DNA from 2 places in the Streptococcus sp. Marseille-Q5619 genome. Region 2 is predicted to be linked to the other one. Evidence: predicted binding sites of a transcription regulator. Region 2 holds the regulator's gene; the other holds the start of a gene.
The links. Region 2 encodes Rex, which represses fermentation and respiration genes when NADH is low (regulators of the CRP and FNR family bind a similar motif). Its sites were predicted from a motif close to TTGTGAANTANTTCACAA; they were not measured.
Positions count from the first base shown of each region.

Region 1 (11,391 bases), 110 kb from region 2:
AGGAAGAACGCGAACGAAGACTCTTTGTTTCCAATGTTAGCCATGAGTTACGGACTCCTTTAACCAGCGTGAAATCTTATCTTGAAGCCTTGGATGAGGGAGCTTTGTGTGAAACTGTAGCACCAGACTTTATCAAGGTATCACTAGACGAAACCAACCGTATGATGCGCATGGTGACGGACCTCCTTCATCTTTCACGGATTGATAACGCCACCAGTCACTTGGATGTGGAACTGATTAACTTCACTGCCTTTATTACCTTTATCCTCAACCGTTTTGACAAGATGAAAGGACAGGAAAAGGAGAAAAAATATGAGTTGGTGAGAGATTATCCCATCAATTCTATCTGGATGGAAATTGATACAGATAAGATGACGCAGGTTGTCGACAATATTTTAAATAATGCCATTAAGTATTCGCCAGATGGAGGTAAAATCACTGTCAGAATGAAGACAACTGAAGACCAGATGATTTTATCCATTTCAGACCATGGTTTAGGTATTCCTAAGCAGGATTTACCACGTATCTTTGACCGTTTTTATCGTGTGGATCGTGCTAGAAGTCGTGCCCAAGGTGGTACAGGTTTGGGACTGTCTATTGCCAAAGAAATTATCAAACAACATAAGGGCTTTATTTGGGCCAAGAGTGAATACGGTAAGGGATCAACCTTTACCATTGTGCTCCCTTATGATAAGGATGCAGTGAAAGAAGAAGTATGGGAGGATGAAGTAGAAGACTAGAATGAGTGAAATAGGCTTTAAATATAGTATTTTAGCGTCAGGTTCCAGTGGAAATTCCTTTTATCTGGAAACCCCAAAAAAGAAGCTTTTAGTGGATGCCGGTTTGTCTGGTAAGAAAATTACCAGTCTCCTTGCTGAAATTAACCGCAAACCAGAAGACTTGGATGCCATCTTGATTACACATGAGCATTCAGACCATATCCATGGAGTGGGTGTTTTGGCTCGCAAGTATGGTATGGATCTTTATGCCAATGAAAAGACCTGGCAAGCTATGGAAAATAGTAAATATCTTGGCAAGGTGGATTCTTCGCAAAAGCATATCTTTGAGATGGGCAAAACCAAAACCTTTGGAGATATTGACATCGAGAGTTTCGGTGTAAGCCATGATGCAGTCGCACCGCAGTTCTATCGCTTTATGAAAGATGATAAAAGTTTTGTCCTTTTGACAGATACAGGTTATGTCAGTGACCGTATGGCAGGAATTGTCGAAAATGCGGACGGCTATCTTATCGAGTCCAACCATGATGTAGAGATTTTGCGAGCAGGATCTTATGCTTGGCGACTCAAACAACGAATCCTATCGGATCTCGGTCATCTTTCTAATGAGGACGGTGCTGAAGCTATGATTCGCACCTTAGGAAATCGCACTAAGAAAATCTACTTAGGACATTTGTCTAAAGAGAACAATATCAAGGAGCTGGCTCACATGACCATGGTCAACCAGCTAGCACAAGCTGATCTGGGAGTTGGAGTAGACTTTAAGGTTTATGATACCTCACCAGATACCGCAACACCATTGACAGAGATATAAAAAGAAGGCGAGTGCCTTCTTTTTTATAAATTAGTAGATATTTGTTGTGGTATAATGTTTAAAAATGACATAGGAGAAGTAGTGTGAAAAGAAAATGGTTATTTAAGGATTACTATGACACAACAATTATTTTACTTGCTTTAATCTCTGTTATTCTGGTATTGCTTGGATTTTCTGAGATGATTGATTTGGACAATCCGCCTTATAGTATTATTGATTTAGCAATCTGGAGCGTTTTTGTAATTGATTATAGTTGGCGCTTTTTTATTACTAAAAGAAAATGGCGCTTTATTCTTGAAAATATTTTTGATTTATTGGCTATTCTCCCTTTAAATGCTATTTTTACAGTGTTTCGATTAGGGCGTATCTTTCGTTTAGTTAAACTAACAAAATTACTGAAACTGACTCGTTTACTCAGAATAATTGGACTTACAGGTAAATTAGAAAGAAAAATTAGTAGATTCTTACGGACAAATGGCCTGATTTATATCTTTTATGTTAATATTTTTATCGTTCTAGTAGGAAGTTCAATTTTATCTGTAGTTGAAGAAAAATCTTTCTCAGATAGTCTTTGGTGGGCTCTTGTGACAGTAACTACTGTTGGTTATGGTGATATTGTTCCAGTTTCCCTTTTTGGGAAATGGCTAGCAGTTTTACTGATGCTTGTCGGTATTGGAACAATAGGGATGTTAACAAGTGCCTTGACGAACTTTTTTGTAAAGGATAATCCAGATGAACAGATAAAACTTAATCAACTTCAAGATGAATTATCTAGTCAGAGAATATTACTAGAGAAGCAATCTGAGAAAATCGAAGAACTGCATCGGATGATACAAGATTTGCTTGAAAAAACATAATAAAAATAAAGATGAGACAAAGTTGGAGTTGAGGAGAAACCAAGTAGATCTTGACACAATAAAACGCATATTATTAGGTATAAAAACTTGATACTATGCGTTTTATAGAGAAATGAAATAAAATCTGAACAAATCAATTAGGAATTTAAAGCATTTTATAACAACGTTTTAGAGTAATGGGGTGCTATTTCAACTTTAACCTACTATAATACAGAAAAAACAACTCCCTGAGTACTCAAGGAGTTGTTTCTATCTAAATTAGTTTTTAGAAGCTTCTTGGAATTCTGGGTTTTTCCATGCTTCGTCAATGATAGCTTGCAATTCTTTAGCAGATGCTTGCATTTTTTGAGTTTCTGCGTCGTTCAATGGGATATTTACTGGACGAACAATACCATGTGCACCAACAACAGCTGGTTGACCGATAAAGACGTTCTCAACTCCGTATTGACCTTCTTGGAATACTGAAAGTGGAAGTACTGCATTTTCATCGTCAAGGATTGCTTTAGTGATACGAGCAAGGGCTACTGCGATACCGTAGTATGTTGCACCTTTTTTGTTGATGATTGTGTAGGCTGCATCACGAACACCTTCGAACAATTCAATCAATTCAGCTTCTTGAACATTTTGAGTGTCTTTAAGGAATTCTTCAAGGTTTACACCAGCGATGTTTGCGTGTGACCAAACAGCGAACTCAGAGTCACCGTGTTCACCCATGATGTAGGCGTGAACTGAACGAGCATCTACATCCAATTTTTCAGCAAGTGCTTGACGGAAACGAGCTGAGTCAAGTGAAGTACCTGAACCGATAACGCGTTCTTTAGGGAAACCAGAGAATTTCCAAGTTGAGTAAGTCAAAACGTCAACTGGGTTAGCAGCAACAAGGAAGATACCTTTGAAACCTGATTCAACAACTTGAGTTACGATTGATTTGTTGATAGCAAGGTTTTTACCTACAAGGTCAAGACGAGTTTCACCTGGTTTTTGAGGCGCACCTGCAGTGATCACAACAAGGTCAGCGTCTGCACAGTCAGAGTATTGAGCTGCATAGATTTTTTTAGGTGAAGTGAAGGCAAGGGCGTGGCTAAGGTCAAGCGCGTCACCAACAGCTTTTTCATGCAATTGTGGAATTTCGATAATTCCAAGCTCTTGTGCAATTCCTTGGTTAACCAGTGCAAAAGCGTAAGATGAACCTACAGCACCATCTCCGACAAGGATAACTTTTTTGTGTTGTTTAGTTGAAGTCATTGTTCTAAACATCTCCTTAATTTTATTAGGGGATTTTCCCCAGACAACTTCATTCTATCACTTTTAAAAAACTTTGTCACGAATATGCCTTATAGTTCTCAATGTAAACGTTTTAGTGGTTTAGAGGCTGAAATAGATGGGAATTTATGGTATAATGTTGTTACTTACTAATTGTGAAATGAGGCATTTATTAATGCAGGATAAAAATTTAGTGAATGTCAATCTGACAAAGGAGATGAAGACGAGCTTTATCGATTACGCCATGAGTGTTATCGTAGCCCGGGCTCTTCCTGATGTTCGAGATGGCTTGAAACCTGTTCACCGTCGCATTCTCTACGGAATGAATGAATTGGGTGTTACTCCAGACAAACCTCATAAAAAATCTGCTCGTATTACAGGGGATGTCATGGGTAAATATCACCCACACGGGGATTCCTCTATTTATGAAGCCATGGTCCGTATGGCTCAATGGTGGAGCTACCGTTACATGCTTGTAGATGGGCATGGAAACTTTGGTTCCATGGATGGAGATGGTGCTGCCGCCCAGCGTTATACTGAGGCACGTATGAGCAAGATTGCTCTAGAAATGCTTCGAGATATCAATAAGAATACGGTTGATTTCGTCGATAACTATGATGCCAATGAACGGGAACCCTTGGTCTTGCCTGCACGTTTTCCAAACCTTTTGGTCAATGGAGCAACTGGTATTGCCGTTGGGATGGCTACCAACATTCCTCCTCACAATCTAGGTGAGACCATTGATGCAGTCAAGCTCGTCATGGACAATCCTGAAGTGACTACCAAGGACTTGATGGAAGTCTTGCCTGGTCCAGATTTTCCAACAGGTGCCCTTGTCATGGGGAAATCAGGTATCCATAAGGCTTATGAAACAGGTAAAGGTTCTATTGTTCTTCGTTCTCGTACTGAAATCGAAGAAACTAAGACTGGCCGTGAGCGCATTGTTGTAACAGAATTTCCTTATATGGTCAACAAAACCAAGGTGCATGAGCATATTGTTCGTTTGGTTCAGGAAAAACGCATTGAGGGGATCACAGCAGTACGTGATGAGTCAAACCGTGAAGGTGTTCGATTTGTTATCGAAGTTAAGCGTGATGCCTCAGCCAATGTTATCCTCAATAATCTTTTCAAGATGACCCAAATGCAAACCAATTTTGGTTTTAATATGCTGGCTATCCAAAATGGTGTACCGAAGATTTTATCCCTTCGTCAGATTTTGTATGCTTATATCGAGCACCAAAAAGAAGTGGTTGTTCGTCGTACTCGTTTTGATAAGGAAAAAGCGGAAGCGCGCGCTCATATCTTAGAAGGTCTCTTAATTGCACTAGACCATATCGATGAAGTGATTCGTATCATCCGTGCTAGTGAAACGGATGCGGAAGCACAAGCTGAGTTGATGAGCAAGTTTAAGCTTTCTGAACGTCAAAGTCAAGCCATCCTTGATATGCGCCTTCGTCGTTTGACAGGTTTGGAACGTGATAAGATTCAGTCCGAGTATGATGACCTCTTGGCTCTGATTGCAGATTTAGCAGATATTCTAGCTAAGCCGGAACGTGTTTCTCAAATCATTAAAGATGAATTAGACGAAGTCAAGCGTAAGTTTGGTGACCAACGTCGTACTGAATTGATGGTTGGTGAAGTCTTGAGTCTTGAAGATGAAGATTTGATTGAAGAATCGGATGTCTTGATTACCCTTTCTAACAAAGGATACATTAAACGTTTGGATCAGGACGAGTTCACTGCTCAAAAACGTGGGGGTCGTGGTGTCCAAGGAACGGGAGTGAAAGATGACGACTTTGTTCGTGAGTTAGTGTCAACTAGCACCCATGATCACCTACTCTTCTTTACAAATAAAGGACGTGTCTATCGTCTGAAAGGTTATGAAATTCCTGAGTATGGTCGGACGGCCAAAGGACTACCAGTAGTTAATCTCTTGAAATTGGATGAAGACGAAAATATTCAGACGATTATCAATGTTGAGTCTGAACGCAGTGATGATGCTTACCTCTTCTTCACAACTCGTTATGGTATTGTGAAGAGAACCAGTGTTAAGGAATTTGCTAACATTCGTCAAAATGGTCTCAAAGCACTGAATCTAAAGGATGAAGATGAGCTAATTAATGTCTTGTTGACGGAAGAAGATACGGATATTATTATTGGTACCAAGTTTGGTTATGCAGTTCGCTTTAATCAATCAGCCGTTCGCGGCATGAGTCGTATCGCCACAGGTGTGAAAGGTGTGAATCTCCGTGAGGGAGACACAGTAGTTGGTGCTAGTGTGATTACAGATCAAGACGAGGTTCTTATCATCACAGAAAAGGGGTATGGTAAGCGCACAGTTGCGACCGAATATCCAACTAAAGGTCGTGGTGGTAAGGGAATGCAGACAGCTAAAATTACCGAAAAAAATGGCTTACTGGCTGGTCTTATGACCGTTAAAGGCGATGAAGATTTGATGATTATCACTGATACAGGTGTCATGATTCGAACCAATCTTGCCAATATTTCACAAACAGGACGCGCAACTATGGGAGTTAAAGTAATGCGCCTGGATCAAGATGCTCAGATAGTGACCTTCACAACGGTTGCAGCGGCAGAAAAAGAAGAAGTTGGGACAGAAAATGAAACAGAAGGTGAAGCATAATGTCTCAAAAAAATAATAAAAAGAAAAACAAGCGAAAAAATCTGCTGACAAATATCCTAGCAGGATTTCTGATAGTACTGTCACTGGCTTTGATTTTTAATGCGCAAATTCGAAATATTTTCATGGTCTGGAATACCAATAAGTATCAAGTTAGCCAGGTATCAAAAGAAAAAATAGAAGAAAATCAGGATACAGAAGGAAATTTTGATTTTGATTCGGTCAAAGCGATTTCTTCGGAAGCTGTTCTAGCTTCTCAATGGGATGCTCAAAAATTACCAGTTATTGGGGGAATTGCAATTCCTGAATTGGAAATGAATTTGCCGATTTTTAAAGGACTTGATAATGTTAATCTCTTCTATGGTGCTGGTACAATGAAACGCGAGCAAGTAATGGGAGAAGGAAATTATTCACTAGCTAGTCACCATATCTTTGGTGTTGATAATGCTAATAAAATGTTATTTTCTCCTTTAGATAATGCTAAAAATGGTATGAAAATTTATCTAACTGATAAAAATAAAGTTTATACCTATGAAATCCGTGAAGTCAAACGTGTGACACCGGATCGTGTTGATGAGGTTGATGATAGAGATGGGGTCAATGAAATCACATTAGTAACCTGTGAAGACCTTGCTGCTACAGAACGTATTATTGTAAAAGGTGATTTGAAAGAAACAAAAGATTATTCACAAACATCTGATGAAATCCTAACAGCTTTCAATCAACCGTATAAACAATTTTATTAATACAAATCAGTGAAATCCAGAATTTCACTGATTTTTTTTAGATTTTCATAAAAATAAACTTTTATGAAATACAGAAAACGCTTCCTAAAATCTAAAGTTTGTGATATAATTATCAAGAAAAAAGATTTAGGAGTTTATAATGGTTTCTTCAGAATTTATCTCAAAGATTGAATTTGCTTGCAAGAAGAAAGAAAGTCTTTATAGCCAAAGCAAATTTAAGTATGCTATTCGTTCTATGTTCGCAGGTGCATTTTTAACCTTCAGTACTGCTGCAGGTGCAGTTGGGGCTGACTTGATTAATAAAATCGCACCAGGTAGTGGACGTTTCCTCTTCCCATTTGTCTTCGCTTGGGGCTTGGCCTACATTGTTTTCTTGAATGCCGAGTTGGTAACATCAAACATGATGTTCTTGACTGCAGGTAGTTTCTTGAAAAAAATCTCTTGGAGAAAAACAGCTGAGATTTTATTTTACTGTACCTTCTTCAACCTTATCGGGGCTTTGATAGCAGGTTGGGGCTTTGCTCATTCGGCAGCCTATGCACATCTGACACACGATAGTTTCATCTCAGGGGTTGTTGAGATGAAGTTGGGCCGTTCAAATGAATTAATCTTGCTTGAGGCGATTTTGGCAAATATTTTCGTAAATATTGCGATTCTTTCATTTGTTTTGGTCAAAGATGGTGGTGCCAAACTTTGGCTTGTGTTGTCAGCGATTTACATGTTTGTATTCTTAACAAACGAGCACATTGCGGCGAACTTTGCTTCTTTCGCGATTGTGAAATTCAGTGTTGCTGCGGATTCAATTGCTAACTTCGGTGTTGGAAATATGCTTCGTCACTGGGGTGTAACCTTCGTTGGAAACTTGATTGGTGGAGGTCTTTTGATGGGTCTTCCATATGCCTTCCTCAATAAAAATGAAGATACTTATGTAGATTAAGAAAATGAGCACGATTGATTCGTGCTTTTTTTGTTTCGTAAGAAGTAATAGCCACTTCTTATATCAAAATATAAAAAAGAGGTATTAGTCAAGATAGGTCGATAGTGCTACAATATCCTTAATGAAACTATATGGAGGTCGCCTTATGACTCGTGATTTTAAATTTGAAACCTTGCAACTGCATGCTGGTCAAGTTGTGGATCCAGCTACCAAGTCTCGTGCAGTGCCGATTTATCAAACAACATCTTTTGTTTTTGATGACACGCAGGAAGGTGCAGATCTTTTTGCCTTGAGAAAACCAGGGAACATTTATACTCGTATCACCAACCCTACAACAGCTGCCTTTGAAGAAAGAATTGCTGCCCTTGAAGGTGGTGTTGGAGCTCTTGCAACAGCGTCAGGTATGGCTGCAGTGACTTATACGATTTTGGCTCTTGCCCATGCGGGTGACCATGTTGTAGCGGCCTCAACTATTTACGGTGGAACTTTCAATCTCTTAAAAGAAACCCTTCCTCGTTATGGTATCACAACAACCTTTGTTGATGTTGATAATTTGGAGGAAGTGGAAGCAGCTATTAATGACAATACCAAGCTTGTTCTGATTGAAACCTTGGGTAACCCCTTGATTAATATTCCAGATTTGGAAAAATTGGCAGAGATTGCGCATAAATACCAGATTCCACTCGTTTCGGATAATACCTTTGCCACACCTTACTTGATTAATGTCTTTTCTCACGGTGTAGATATTGCCATTCACTCTGCGACTAAGTTTATCGGTGGGCATGGTACGACTATTGGTGGAGTGATTGTTGATAGCGGTCGTTTTGACTGGGCGGCTTCAGGAAAATTCCCTCAATTTGTTGAGGAAGACCCAAGCTACCACAATTTGAGCTATACTCGTGATGTGGGGGCAGCAGCCTTTATTATCGCTGTTCGTGTTCAATTGCTTCGTGATACAGGTGCAGCCTTGTCGCCATTTAATGCCTTCCTCTTGCTTCAAGGACTGGAAACCCTTTCTCTTCGTGTGGAACGTCATGTACAAAATGCTGAGAAAATTGTTGATTTCCTTGTCAACCATCCTAAGGTAGAAAAAGTTAACTATCCAAAATTGGCAGATAGTCCTTACCATGCCTTGGCTGAGAAATACTTGCCAAAAGGTGTGGGCTCAATCTTTACCTTCCATGTCAAAGGTGGGGAGGCAGAAGCACGCAAGGTAATTGATAATTTGGAAATCTTCTCTGATCTTGCGAACGTAGCGGATGCCAAGTCTCTGGTTGTTCATCCAGCAACAACCACTCATGGTCAATTGTCAGAAAAAGACCTGGAAGCAGCAGGTGTCACACCAAACCAAATTCGTTTGTCAATCGGTCTTGAAAATGTAGATGATTTGATTGAAGACTTGCGCTTGGCCTTGGAAAAAATTTAAAGTAAAAAAAGATAAACAGTGGGTTTCGACTCGCTGTTTTTGATTTTTCCTCAGGCATGATATAATGGATAAAGAAGTCTAGAAAGAGGAACGATATGAACGAAATCAAATGTCCCAACTGTGGGGAAGTCTTTACAGTAAATGAAAGTCAGTATGCTGAACTTTTGTCTCAAGTGAGAACAGCAGAGTTTGATAAGGAATTGCACGATCGGATGAAGCAGGAACTGGCCTTGGCTGAGCAAAAGTCCATGAATGAACAACAGTCTAAACTAGCTCAAAAAGACCAAGAAATCGCTCAATTGCAGAGTCAAATTCAAAACTTTGATACAGAAAAAGAATTGGCCAAGAAAGAAGTTGAACAGACAAGCCATCAGGCCTTATTGGCTAAGGACAAGGAAGTACAGGCTTTGGAGAACCAATTGGCCACTTTGCGTTTGGAGCATGAAAATCAACTGCAAAAGACCCTTTCTGACCTAGAAAAAGAACGGAATCAGGTTAAAAACCAGCTTCTTTTACAAGAAAAAGAAAACGAGCTTTCTCTTGCTTCAGTTAAGCAAAACTATGAAGCCCAGCTTAAAGCAGCTAGTGAACAAGTCGAGTTTTATAAGAATTTTAAGGCTCAACAATCTACAAAAGCCATCGGGGAAAGTTTGGAACACTATGCAGAGAGTGAGTTTAACAAGGTTCGCAGCTTTGCCTTTCCAAATGCCTACTTTGAGAAGGATAACAAGGTTTCTGCGCGTGGGTCTAAGGGGGACTTTATCTTCCGTGAGTGTGATGAAAATGGAGTCGAAATCATTTCCATTATGTTTGAGATGAAAAATGAAGCGGATGGAACAGAGAAGAAGCACAAGAATGCAGATTTTTATAAGGAATTGGACAAGGATCGTCGGGAGAAGAACTGTGAGTATGCCGTTTTGGTGACCATGCTTGAGGCCGATAATGACTACTTTAACACGGGTATCGTGGATGTCAGTCATGAGTATGAAAAGATGTATGTGGTTCGTCCTCAATTCTTTATCCAATTGATTGGGCTTTTGCGTAATGCGGCGCTTAATTCTCTAAAATATAAGCAGGAGTTGGCCTTGGTTCGGGAGCAAAATATCGATATTACACATTTTGAAGAAGACTTGGATGCCTTTAAACAGGCCTTTGCTAAGAACTATAATTCAGCTTCGACCAACTTTGGTAAAGCTATCGATGAAATCGACAAGGCCATCAAACGCATGGAAGAGGTCAAGAAATTCCTAACCACATCTGAAAACCAACTTCGACTCGCAAACAATAAATTGGAAGATGTTTCCGTCAAAAAATTGACCCGGAAAAATCCAACCATGAAAGCGAAATTTGAAGCGCTGAAGGGGGAGTGAGAAAACAAGATATGAACGGTATTATCAACTTAAAAAAAGAAGCGGGCATGACCTCGCATGATGCGGTTTTTAAACTGCGTAAGATTTTGGGAACCAAGAAAATTGGTCATGGTGGAACCTTGGATCCGGATGTGGTGGGTGTTTTGCCGATTGCGGTTGGCAAGGCGACACGAATGGTCGAGTTTATGCAGGATGAGGGAAAGGTCTATGAGGGGGAAATCACTCTGGGTTATTCCACGACGACTGAGGATGTCAGTGGGGAAGTGGTCGTAGAGACACCTGTTTTATCGCACTTGGATGAAAAGCTTGTGGATGAAGCGATTACGAATCTGACTGGGCCTATTACTCAGATTCCACCTATGTACTCAGCGGTTAAGGTCAATGGTCGTAAGCTCTATGAGTATGCGCGTGCTGGTCAGGAAGTGGAGCGTCCAGAACGTCAGGTGACCATTTATCAATTTGAGCGAACAAGTCCGATTTCTTATGAGGGTCATCTTGCACGCTTTACTTTTCGTGTAAAATGTAGCAAGGGAACTTATATTCGTACCTTGTCAGTTGATTTAGGTGAAAAGCTTGGTTATGCGGCTCATATGTCACATC
Region 1 covers NZ_CAMPPO010000001.1:49,266-60,656, forward strand. The annotation lists gene vicK (cell wall metabolism sensor histidine kinase VicK) at 1-740, shown strand, start outside; gene OC530_RS00240 (MBL fold metallo-hydrolase) at 742-1,551, shown strand; gene OC530_RS00245 (ion channel) at 1,635-2,408, shown strand; gene OC530_RS00250 (L-lactate dehydrogenase) at 2,667-3,653, opposite strand; gene gyrA (DNA gyrase subunit A) at 3,847-6,315, shown strand; gene srtA (sortase SrtA) at 6,315-7,058, shown strand; gene OC530_RS00265 (formate/nitrite transporter family protein) at 7,198-7,995, shown strand; gene OC530_RS00270 (O-acetylhomoserine aminocarboxypropyltransferase/cysteine synthase family protein) at 8,141-9,421, shown strand; gene OC530_RS00275 (DUF2130 domain-containing protein) at 9,517-10,791, shown strand; gene truB (tRNA pseudouridine(55) synthase TruB) at 10,803-11,391, shown strand, end outside.
Region 1: the regulator Rex is predicted to act here: its motif matches at 7,157-7,174, upstream of OC530_RS00265 (formate/nitrite transporter family protein).

Region 2 (11,391 bases):
ATTTGAATTTCCGCCAAAATGGTCTTGGCTCCATTGATGGTATCAACCGTATATTCTACTACCACGTGATAGGAACGGTAGCCTGATGCTTTTCGATGAGTAATGTAATCTCGCTCCTGTATGATCTGCATATCCTGACGTTTGCGCAAAATCTCCACTACTTCCTTAACGTCATCTACAAACTGAACCATCACACGCAAACCAGCAATATCCTGCAAATCGTGTTCCAAGGTCGCATAAGTAATGCCACGACGAGCCATTTTTTCTTTGATACTCTCAATTGGCTTAACTCGACCAGTCACAAACTCAATCGGAGAATGCTTATTTTGCTTACGATATTGCTTACGAATACCACGAAGTTTAATCTTTAACTCACCAACAGCTTGAATGTAAGGATCTAGAAATTCTTCCCATTCTAAGGTCATATATTCTCCCTTGTTCTCATATTATCCTTCAAAAATATCTTTGATTTTTTCTCCAGATTCATATACAATAAATACAATGCTTATTATACCATAATCCGCTTTCAACGATAAAGAAAAGGTAAGAAAAATGAAACATTTAGAAATTGAATTGAAAACACTATTGAAAAAAGATGAATACAATCGTCTAAAAGACCAGTTCACAGACGTCACTCCTGTTCTTCAAAAAAACCACTACATGGACACACCTGATTTTGAACTGCGAGAAAAGAAAATTGCTATGCGCATTCGAACCTTTGAAGACTGGGCAGAATTGACACTCAAAGTCCCGCAGAGTGTTGGAAACATGGAATACAACCAAAAATTGCAACTAAAAGATGCTGAAAACTATCTGTCTAAGGAAGAACTTCCTCAAGGGCTAGTACTGGATGAATTGGCGAAACATGGCATCCAAAGCAAGAACTGGCAGGTACTTGGTTGTCTAACAACACTTCGCTATGAAATGCAAACAGCTATCGGTCTCATGGCTCTGGATGAAAGTCAATACTTTGATATGACGGATTACGAATTGGAGCTTGAAGTGGAAAATCACGAGCAAGGCAAACAAGATTTCCAAAAATTTTTAGAGGAAAATCAGATTTCTTATCAAAAAGCTCCTTCAAAATTGGTTCGATTTGTCAAAAGTATGAAAAATAGCTGAAATAATCTCCATTTTTTGGTAAAATAGAAAAGATAAAAATACACAAATCCCAGTTCATATAGGTAAGGCAAATATCACTAGGATTTAAAAAGTTTACAGAGGACGGTCTATAATGTCAGATAGAAAAAACATGAAACTTTTCGCACTCAACTCTAACCAAGAGATTGCACAGAAAATTGCTCAAGCTGTTGGTGTCCCACTTGGAAAACTATCGTCACGTCAATTTTCAGACGGAGAAATCCAAGTGAATATCGAAGAAAGTGTCCGTGGTTATGATGTTTACATCATCCAATCAACAAGTTTCCCTGTTAACAACCACCTAATGGAATTGTTGATCATGGTCGACGCTTGTGTGCGCGCAAGTGCCCACAGTATCAACGTTGTCCTTCCATATTTTGGCTATGCACGTCAAGACCGCATTGCTTGTCCTCGTGAGCCACTTACAGCTAAACTAGTTGCCAATATGCTGGTTAAGGCTGGTGTTGACCGTATCCTGACTCTTGATTTGCATGCCGTTCAGGTTCAAGGTTTCTTTGATATTCCAGTGGATAATCTTTTCACTGTTCCCCTATTTGCAAAACATTACTGCGATAAGGGACTACTCGGTTCAGATGTTGTTGTCGTTAGCCCTAAAAATTCAGGTGTCAAACGTGCGCGTAGCTTGGCTGAATATCTTGATGCTCCTATCGCCATTATCGACTATCCTCAAGACGATGCAACTCGCAACGAAGGTTATATCATTGGTGATGTTGAAGGTAAGAAAGCCATCTTGATTGACGATATTTTAAATACAGGACGCACCTTCTCTGAAGCTGCTAAAATCGTTGAACGTGAAGGGGCTACAGAAATTTATGCTGTTTCTAGCCACGGTCTCTTCGTCGAGGGAGCTGCTGAACTTCTTGACAATACTAAGATTAAAGAAATTCTTGTGACTGATTCAGTAGCAACAAAAGAAAAAACTCCTAAAAACGTATGCTACATCACTGCTAGTGAGTTAATTGGTGACGCCATCGTCCGTATCCACGAAAGAAAACCAGTCAGCCCACTCTTTGCCTACAACAAAAAGAAATAAGGTGATTCTTTGATTTATTTGGACAATGCTGCGACAACTCCTATGTCAGCAGTTGCTATTTCAGCTATGACCAAGGTGATGCAAGAAACCTACGGCAACCCTTCTAGTATTCATGGTCATGGTCGTCAAGCTGGTAAACTCTTACGAGAAGCCCGTCAGGAACTAGCTCAGTTACTGGGGACAAAACCTCAACATATCTTTTTCACTTCTGGTGGGACAGAAGGCAACAATACTGCTATCATTGGTTACTGCCTTCGTCACCAAGAACAAGGAAAACATATTATCACAACTGCTATTGAGCACCATGCTGTCCTTGAAACAATTGATTACTTGGTTCAACACTTTGGGTTTGAAGCAACCATTATCCAGCCAGAAAATCAAGAAATCACCGCCCAGCAAATTCAAGAGGCCTTACGTGACGATACGATTTTGGTTTCTACCATGTTTGCCAATAATGAGACTGGAAACCTACTGCCCATTGCTGAAATTGGCCAAATACTCAAGCAACACCCAGCCGCCTATCATGTCGATGCAGTTCAGGCTATTGGTAAAATCCCTATACACCCAGAAGAATTGGGCATTGATTTTCTCACTGCTTCTGCCCACAAGTTCCATGGTCCTAAGGGAATCGGTTTTCTCTACGCATCTAGCATGGATTTTGATTCCTATCTTCATGGCGGAGACCAAGAACAGAAAAAACGAGCCGGAACTGAAAATCTAGCTGCCATCGTGGGTATGGTTGCAGCCCTAAAAGAAGACCTAGAAAAACAGGAAGAACATTTCCAACATGTACAAAATCTAGAAACTGCCTTTCTTGCAGAGCTAGAAGGAATTCAGTATTACGTGAATAGAGGACAACATCATCTCCCTTATGTTCTCAATATTGGATTTCCTGGTCAGAAAAACGACCTCTTACTCCTTCGGCTAGATTTGGCTGGAATTTCAATCTCTACTGGCTCAGCCTGTACGGCAGGCATTGTCCAATCCAGCCATGTTCTTGAAGCCATGTACGGGGCAAATTCAGAACGCTTGAAGGAATCCGTTCGTATCAGTCTCTCGCCAGAAAATACTGTTGAAGACCTACATACCCTCGCAAAGACCTTAAAAGAAATTATCGGAGGTTAGCCATATGGCATTTGAAAAAACCATTCAGTTAAAAAATTGTCGTTACGACTACACTCTTAGCCCTTCTGTTAAAAAATTCACCCTTAAGGACAACACCTTTTTTGAGACTAAGGTTGGTAACTATGAATTGACTCGCCTACTTGAAAAAGTGCCAAACAGCGGTGAAGGCTTCCAACTCAAAATCATCATTAACAAGGAACTTACAGGTGCTAAAATCAATATCACTGACAAGTTTGGGCTACGTCTAGTTGATATTTTCAAATCAGAAGACCACCACATTCATCAGGAAAAATTCTATTTCCTCATGGATAGCTTGGTAGAACGTGGTGTCTTTACAAAATCGGAAAGATAGAGCCAAAATGTTTGAACTGACCTATAAGGACAGCTATCGGGTAGAGCGTACACTCAAGTATGAGGATTATGAAGCTCTCATGCTGGCTTTGTCAGGATGTGTGACCCTACCAGATACACTTTATGTGACTTCTTTGACTTTTGAGGGGCAGGAAGTTTACCAAGGATTGGTTGGAGACCTCTACCGTTTTCTATCACATGCAGAATTTTTACATCAAAACTAAGATTTTTCTTAGTTTTTTCTTGTTTTTGTTGATTTTTTCACAATGTTTCTATAAAATAGAAGAATAGAAAGGTTGTGATTTTGTGAAAGATAAACAGTCTGCTATTCCAAAAGCTACAGCGAAAAGACTCTCTCTCTACTATCGAATTTTTAAGAGATTTCATGCAGAAAAGATTGAACGTGCCAACTCTAAACAAATTGCAGAGGCTATCGGTATTGATTCAGCGACAGTTCGTCGTGATTTTTCCTATTTTGGTGAACTAGGTCGTCGTGGTTTTGGCTATGATGTCAAAAAACTGATGACGTTTTTTGCCGATTTGCTCAATGATAACTCCATTACCAATGTCATGCTAGTAGGTATTGGAAATATGGGTCATGCCCTTCTCCACTACCGCTTCCACGAGCGTAACAAGATGAAGATTATCATGGCCTTTGACCTAGATGACCATCCTGAAGTCGGTACCCAAACTCCTGACGGGATTCCCATTTACGGAATTTCTCAAATCAAGGATAAAATCAAGGATGCTGATGTCAAGACTGCTATCCTGACCGTTCCCAGCGTCAAGTCACAAGAGGTCGCTAATCTCTTGGTTGATGCTGGCGTAAAAGGAATTCTTAGTTTTTCACCAGTTCATCTGCATTTACCAAAAGATGTGGTCGTTCAGTATGTCGATTTGACAAGTGAACTCCAAACCCTCCTCTATTTCATGCGAAAAGAGGATTAGAAAGCGAAAATCATTTTATGAAAAAACCAGTTATAGGGATTACAGGAAACGAAAAAACTCATCCTGATGATGACATCATGATGAGCTACGCAGCAAAAGGCTTTGTTGAAGGCGTTAAAGACGCTGGAGGGATTCCCATCATCCTACCGATTGGTGATCAAGAAATGGCCTGCCACTATATCAGTATGATTGACAAGCTCATCTTGACAGGTGGGCAAAATGTTGATCCAAAATTCTATGGTGAACCAAAAACCATTGATAGCGATGACTACCACCTTCAAAGAGATATCTTCGAACTAGCCCTCATCAAGGAAGCTATCAAACAGCAAAAGCCGATTTTCTCTGTCTGTCGTGGGACTCAGCTTTTTAACGTTGCCATGGGCGGAACTCTGTACCAAGATATCGAAGACCATTGGCAGGATTGTTCTGCCGAGTACACAACTCAACGCTTGGTGACAGAGCCTGATACAGTTCTTCGAGAAATCTATGGAGAAATTTCCCATATCAACTCCTTCCACCACCAGAGCATCAAGGATTTAGCACCAAATTTAAAGATTGCAGCTCATGATCCTAAAGATGGTATCATTGAGGCTGTCATGAGTACGGATGATGTCCCCTTTCTCGGTGTCCAATGGCACCCAGAATTTCTATTTGAAAATCGTCCCAAAGATAAAAACCTCTTTGACTATGTTGTTAATGAACTTTAGATTAAATCCGTCTTTTCACGATAACTAAAGTAATTAGAATGTGAGACAATCAAATGGTCCAAGAGGACAATCCCCATCAGGTCGCAGGCTTCTTTGACAAGTTTAGTGACATGATCATCATTACGGCTAGGCGATACCGCTCCTGAAGGATGATTGTGAACCAAGATGAGAGAGGTCGCCATATGCTTGATGGCATAGTGAAGAATCTCTCGCGGTTCAGCGATACTACGAGTTGCAGAACCGATAAAAATGGTCTGTTGATGGATGATTTGATTTTGAGTATTGAGATAGAGCGCCACCAGGTGCTCTTGTTTTTTATGTCCCAATTCCTGCTGCATCTTCTTGGCCAACTTTTGACTGCTGAGAATACTTTCCATTTCAAGGGTCTCATGTTTATGAATACGATGCCCCAATTCAATCATAGCTTGCAACTCTATAGCCTTAACACGACCGATACCAGACAGACTCTGCAATTCCTGCAGGGTCATTTTTTTCAAATCCGTTAGGCTTGAAAGGTTGTTCAAGACTTTCTGGGCAATTTCAAAAACGCTGGCTTGACGTGTTCCTGTCCTAAGTAAAATAGCTAGCAACTCTTGGTTACTGAGCGCTTCTACTCCTTCCTTGGCTAGTCTTTCTCTTGGCAATAGTGAATCTTCTTGGAATGAAATACTGTACATAAAAATCCTCCTCACTTTATTATTCGTGAGAAGGATGGAAAATTAGATTTTTTTCTCAATTGGGGCTACACTAGCTAAAAGTTTTTTCAAACCTACTTCTGGGAAATTGATTTTTAATTCCTGAGTAGCTCCGTTACCTGAAACTTCCAGAACAGTTCCCTCTCCCCATTTCTTGTGGAGGGCAATATCACCAATAGACCAATTTGCCTCGCTAGACGCTGATTTTGTGCCAGCTATAAATTGACCAAATGGGAGACCGCTTGACTGGATAGTTTTTGGAGCAGCACTGCGTTTACGGTCTTGGAGGGCCTGCGCCAAACTCATACCTTGACCGAAGGCAAGGCCACCACTACTATATGATGCTTTAAAGCTTGTATTTGCTGGACGAGCCAACCCTTGATACTCAAGTAAGTCTGAACTGATTTCGTTAATAAAACGAGTCGGACGATTGTAGTTGGTACGACCAAAAAGCAGGCGCGAGTTGGCATTGGTCAGATAGAGAATTTTCTCTGCACGCGTAATTCCTACATAGGCCAGACGGCGTTCTTCTTCTAATTCATCTTGATCTTCAGCTGCACGGCTAAGCGGAAAGACATTTTCTTCCATCCCAATCAAAAAGACAACTGGAAACTCAAGACCTTTGGCAGCATGCAGGGTCATCAAGGTCACTTCTGATGTCTCCTGACTGCCTGAATCTGTGTCTGCAATCAAGGCCAAATCATTTAGGAAACGACTCAGTTTATCCAGACCAGTTTCCTCTTCTGGCCCATCAGAGATGTCATCAAAGTTTTTCGTCACAGAAAGGAACTCTTCAATATTTTCAACCCTAGCCTTGCTTTCTAAGGTCGCTTGAGCATTTAGAATATCGACGTAACCTGTTTTTTCTAGGACGGCCTCAACCAACTCTGTAATATTTAATTGATCTAGCTGCTCTCGTAAATCTAGAATCATATTGGCAAAATCCCAGATAGACTGGACTGCTTTACCCTTGATACCAGATAACATGATATTAGCTGAAGCATCTAGCATGGACATATCTTGCATATTCGCAAAGTCACGGATTTTCTCAACTGTACCTGGCCCAATTCCACGTTTAGGCTCGTTGATAATACGCTCAAAACTGATATTGTCACTCAAATTGGCAATAAGATTAAGATAAGCGATAATATCGCGGATTTCCTTACGGCTGTAGAACTTGGTTCCTCCGACCATTGTATAAGGAATATTGGACTTAAGCAAGGCTTCCTCAATAGTACGGGACTGGGCATTAGTCCGATAGAGAACTGCAAAATCCTTGTGAAGGAAGTTTTGACTCCGACCAAGTTCATCGATGGTTTTGGCTACAAATACAGCCTCATCCAGCTCATCATTGGCACGATAGTAAACGATTTGCTCCCCATCAGCATTTTGAGTCCAGAGATTCTTAGGACGGCGGTTTTTATTGTTTTTAATGACCTCGTTGGCCGCTTGGAGAATGATTTTGGTGGAACGGTAATTCTCCTCCAACAAAACAACCTTGGCTTGGGGATAATCTTTCTCGAAATCCAAGATATTCTGCATGTCAGCACCACGCCAACCGTAGATGGACTGGTCAGCATCCCCAACCACACAGATATTTTTAAAACGGGAAGCCAAGAGTTTAACCAATTGGTACTGTGCGTGGTTGGTATCTTGGTACTCATCAACATGGATGTACTGAAATTTTTGCTGGTAGTAGGTCAAGACATCAGGATTTTGATCAAAGAGACGCAGAGTCAGCATAATCAAATCATCAAAGTCAACCGACTCCGACTGACGAAGCTCTTTCTGATAGGCTGTATAACACTGGGCCACGATTTGCGTGTACATATCTCCAGCTTGGGCAGCATAAGCCACATCATCAATCAAATCATTCTTAGCATTGGAAATAGTTCCTAAAATGCTCCGTTCATTCCATTTTTTCGGATCCAAGTTTAACTGCTTAAGAATGCGTTTCATAAGAGTTCGCTGTTCACCAGGATCCACAATAGTAAAATTACGATTGTAGCCAATATGGTCCGCATCGCGACGCAGAATACGCACACACATGGAGTGAAAGGTCGCTATCAAACAGTCCTGAGTGGCTGGATTGAGGCTATAAGCACGCTCTTTCATCTCACGCGCAGCCTTATTAGTAAAGGTAATAGCCAAGATATTCCACGGATTGACCAGCTTTTCATCAATCAAATAAGCGATACGGTGGGTCAAAACTCGGGTCTTTCCAGAACCAGCCCCCGCCATGATCAACAAGGGACCTTCTGTCGTTTGCACCGCCTCAGCCTGACGGTCATTCATTCCATTTAATAATGCGTTCATCTTCTCTTCCTTACTCTTGAAGTCAATATTTCTATTATATCAGAATTCAGGGAAAATAGAAACTTTACGGGGAGTAGCAAAATATAGTGGATTGAAACTAGAATACTACACTGTAGGTTTCTAAAACACTCAACTCTTTCATTCAATTTTTTCATAAACTAGCTCAATACTTCAATATGAAAAAGGTAAATTTAAGATTGGCAATACGAACGTTAAACAGAATTTCATTGCTCTTTTTAGAATCAAAACGACAATATTGTGGAACCTCTACAGAAACAATAGATTGCGACACTAAAATATTCTCCCCTAGTTTTGCTTTACTAATAGTATATAGGAGGAGAGCCCTGAATCCTAGATCCTCTGTTATAATGTCGTTACAAACAAAGTTGAAGAAAATCTTAAAATCAGAAAAACGCATTATACCAGGCATTAAAAGCTTGATACAATACGTTTTATTATAAAAAGATCTACTGGATTTTTTATCAAAATAAACTTCCAGTAGTCTTTTCACTTTTTATTAATAAGTTCCTTCTTCACCTTGACTAGTCAAGATAACAGGACCATCTTTCGTAATGACAAATTGGTGTTCATATTGACAAGATAGTCCACCGTCAATGGTCTTATGCGCCCAGCCGGTCTTCATATCTGTATCAATTTCCCAGTCACCTGTATTGATCATTGGTTCAATAGTCAAGACCATTCCTTCACGAAGACGGAGTCCTCGACCTGCAATACCATAGTTAGGAACCATTGGTTCTTCGTGCATAGTTGGGCCAACACCATGACCAACCAAATCACGCACTACACCGTAACCACGACTTTCAGCATATTCTTGAATAGCCGCTCCAATATCACCGATACGGTTTCCAACAACAGCTTGCTCAATCCCCTTGTACATAGCTTCTTTGGTTACATCCATCAAATTTTTGACTTCTTCGGACGGTGTACCTACAGCATAAGCCCAACAAGAGTCTGCCAGACCACCAGAATAGCTCTGAGTGTATTTTTTCATTTGCTCAACATTGTTGAAGTTTAATTTTGAGACATTCAAATCAGATTTAGCAATTGGGCCTCCCAAAACCATATCAACTTTGAGCAAATCACCATCTTTCAAGATATAGTGACGAGGGAAAGCATGAGCCACTTCATCATTAAGAGAGCAACAGGTAGCATAAGGATAGTCCATCATTGCACCGTCAACTCCAATCTGAAGCGGAAGGAAATTTTCTTCCTTACAACGATGGCGAACGTATTCTTCAACTTCCCACATATCTACGCCAGGCTTAATCAAATCACGCAAGCCGATATGAATACTTGCTAGAAAATCACCGGCCTTATCCATAGCTTCGATTTCACGAGCTGATTTTAATGTTATCATTATTTCTCCTAGTTTCTAATTAATTTTAACGGTTACATTTGCCTTTGAAACAATCTGATGACCATGATAAATATCGTAATCAATAATGGCTGATCGTCTCGTATGATGGATAATGCGTGCTTGAATGCGCAGTATATCATCTATCTGAACCGCCTGCAAAAAGTAGATCAGCATTTGCTCTATGATGAGATTGCGACCACTATTCACAACTAAATCTTGAGTCATGTGAGTCAGTATCTCCGCCAATACACCGTTAGCTAAAACACCGTTTTTCTCAAGCATAAAGGGCTCAACTGTAATGACTACTTCATCATGGTGATAAGAAAGTTTTTGACCAATCTGCTCAGAAAAAGTTGGTAGAGCCGAAACTTGGGAACGACTCATCTTCTCCATGACATCTCGTCTTGTCACAACTCCAAGCAAGGTTTGATTATTCCGAACAACCGGTACCATTTCAAAGTCTTCAGCAATCATCCGTTGACTGACATTGGCAATATTTGTCGATAATCCAACCAAAAATAGACTACGAGACATGACTTTATCAATTGTCGTGTTTGGTGATTTATCGCCAGCATCTCTCATGGTTACAACCCCAACAACAACCTGATGTTGATTGATAACTGGGAAACGACTGCTACGATTCTTGCGTACCAAGTCCAAATAATCTTTAACAGTGTCTGTCTCTCTCAGAAAACCATATTCATGACTTGGACGATAAAGCTTCTCAACTGTCAAAATATCAGTCTTGATTTGGACATTTGACAAGGCTTTATTGATCATGGTCGCGACAGTGAAAGTGTCATGCTTGCTTCTCAGAACAGGAATTCCTTTTTGATTGGCCAGTTTAAGAACATCATCATGAACCTGAAATCCCCCTGTAACCAGAACGGCATTTTCATTTTCAAGTGCTAACAGTTGGATACGGGTACGGTCTCCGACAATCAAGAGTCCCCCATCATGAAGGTAAGACAAAATATTTTGTTCGGTCATGGCACCGATTGAAAACTTACTAAATTCTCTCTCTAAACCTTCTTGCCCAGCCAGAACCTCAGAAGAAGTCACTTCTGCTATCTCAGCAAATGTTAATCTTTCGATAGCAACTTTCTGAGATTTAACACGGATAGTACCACTTCTTGGGCGAGTCTCTACAATTCCACGGTTTTCAGCTTCCTTGATAGCCCGATAGGCCGTTCCATCACTGACTCCCAGATGATTGGAAATACTACGAACACTGACCCTTTTACCTACTGGTAATTCCTCCAAATAACTTAGAATTTCTTGGTGTTTACTCATTAACTTCTCCCTTTACAAAGCGAAACTCAAGATAATCTCGCATTTTCCTTGTATAGCGATCACTTCCTTTAAACTGACGAATCAACCGAAATCCAGACTTAAGGGCAACCTTTTGACTTGCTTCATTTTCGAGGTGGGTAATAATGGACAATTGTTTTAAACCAAATTCCTCAAAAGAAAGCTGACAAATTTTTCTAACAACCTCTGTCATAAATCCTTGCGACCAAGCATCTTTTCTCAAAAAATAGCCAATCTCAGCTTCTTTTTTAATTTCATCTAACTTTTCAAACTTAACAGAACCAATCACTTTTTCAGTTTTCTGGTCACAAATTGCCCACACTCCCAAAGGGGACTTCATAAAGTAATTGGCCAGTGCATATTGAC
Region 2 covers NZ_CAMPPO010000001.1:161,682-173,072, forward strand. The annotation lists gene OC530_RS00715 (GTP pyrophosphokinase family protein) at 1-425, opposite strand, end outside; gene OC530_RS00720 (CYTH domain-containing protein) at 553-1,122, shown strand; gene OC530_RS00725 (ribose-phosphate diphosphokinase) at 1,235-2,194, shown strand; gene OC530_RS00730 (cysteine desulfurase family protein) at 2,204-3,319, shown strand; gene OC530_RS00735 (DUF1831 domain-containing protein) at 3,324-3,671, shown strand; gene OC530_RS00740 (DUF4649 family protein) at 3,679-3,894, shown strand; gene OC530_RS00745 (redox-sensing transcriptional repressor Rex) at 3,977-4,618, shown strand; gene OC530_RS00750 (gamma-glutamyl-gamma-aminobutyrate hydrolase family protein) at 4,636-5,325, shown strand; gene radC (DNA repair protein RadC) at 5,322-6,002, opposite strand; gene pcrA (DNA helicase PcrA) at 6,045-8,336, opposite strand; gene OC530_RS00765 (methionyl aminopeptidase) at 8,854-9,714, opposite strand; gene spxR (CBS-HotDog domain-containing transcription factor SpxR) at 9,730-11,007, opposite strand; gene OC530_RS00775 (GNAT family N-acetyltransferase) at 11,000-11,391, opposite strand, start outside.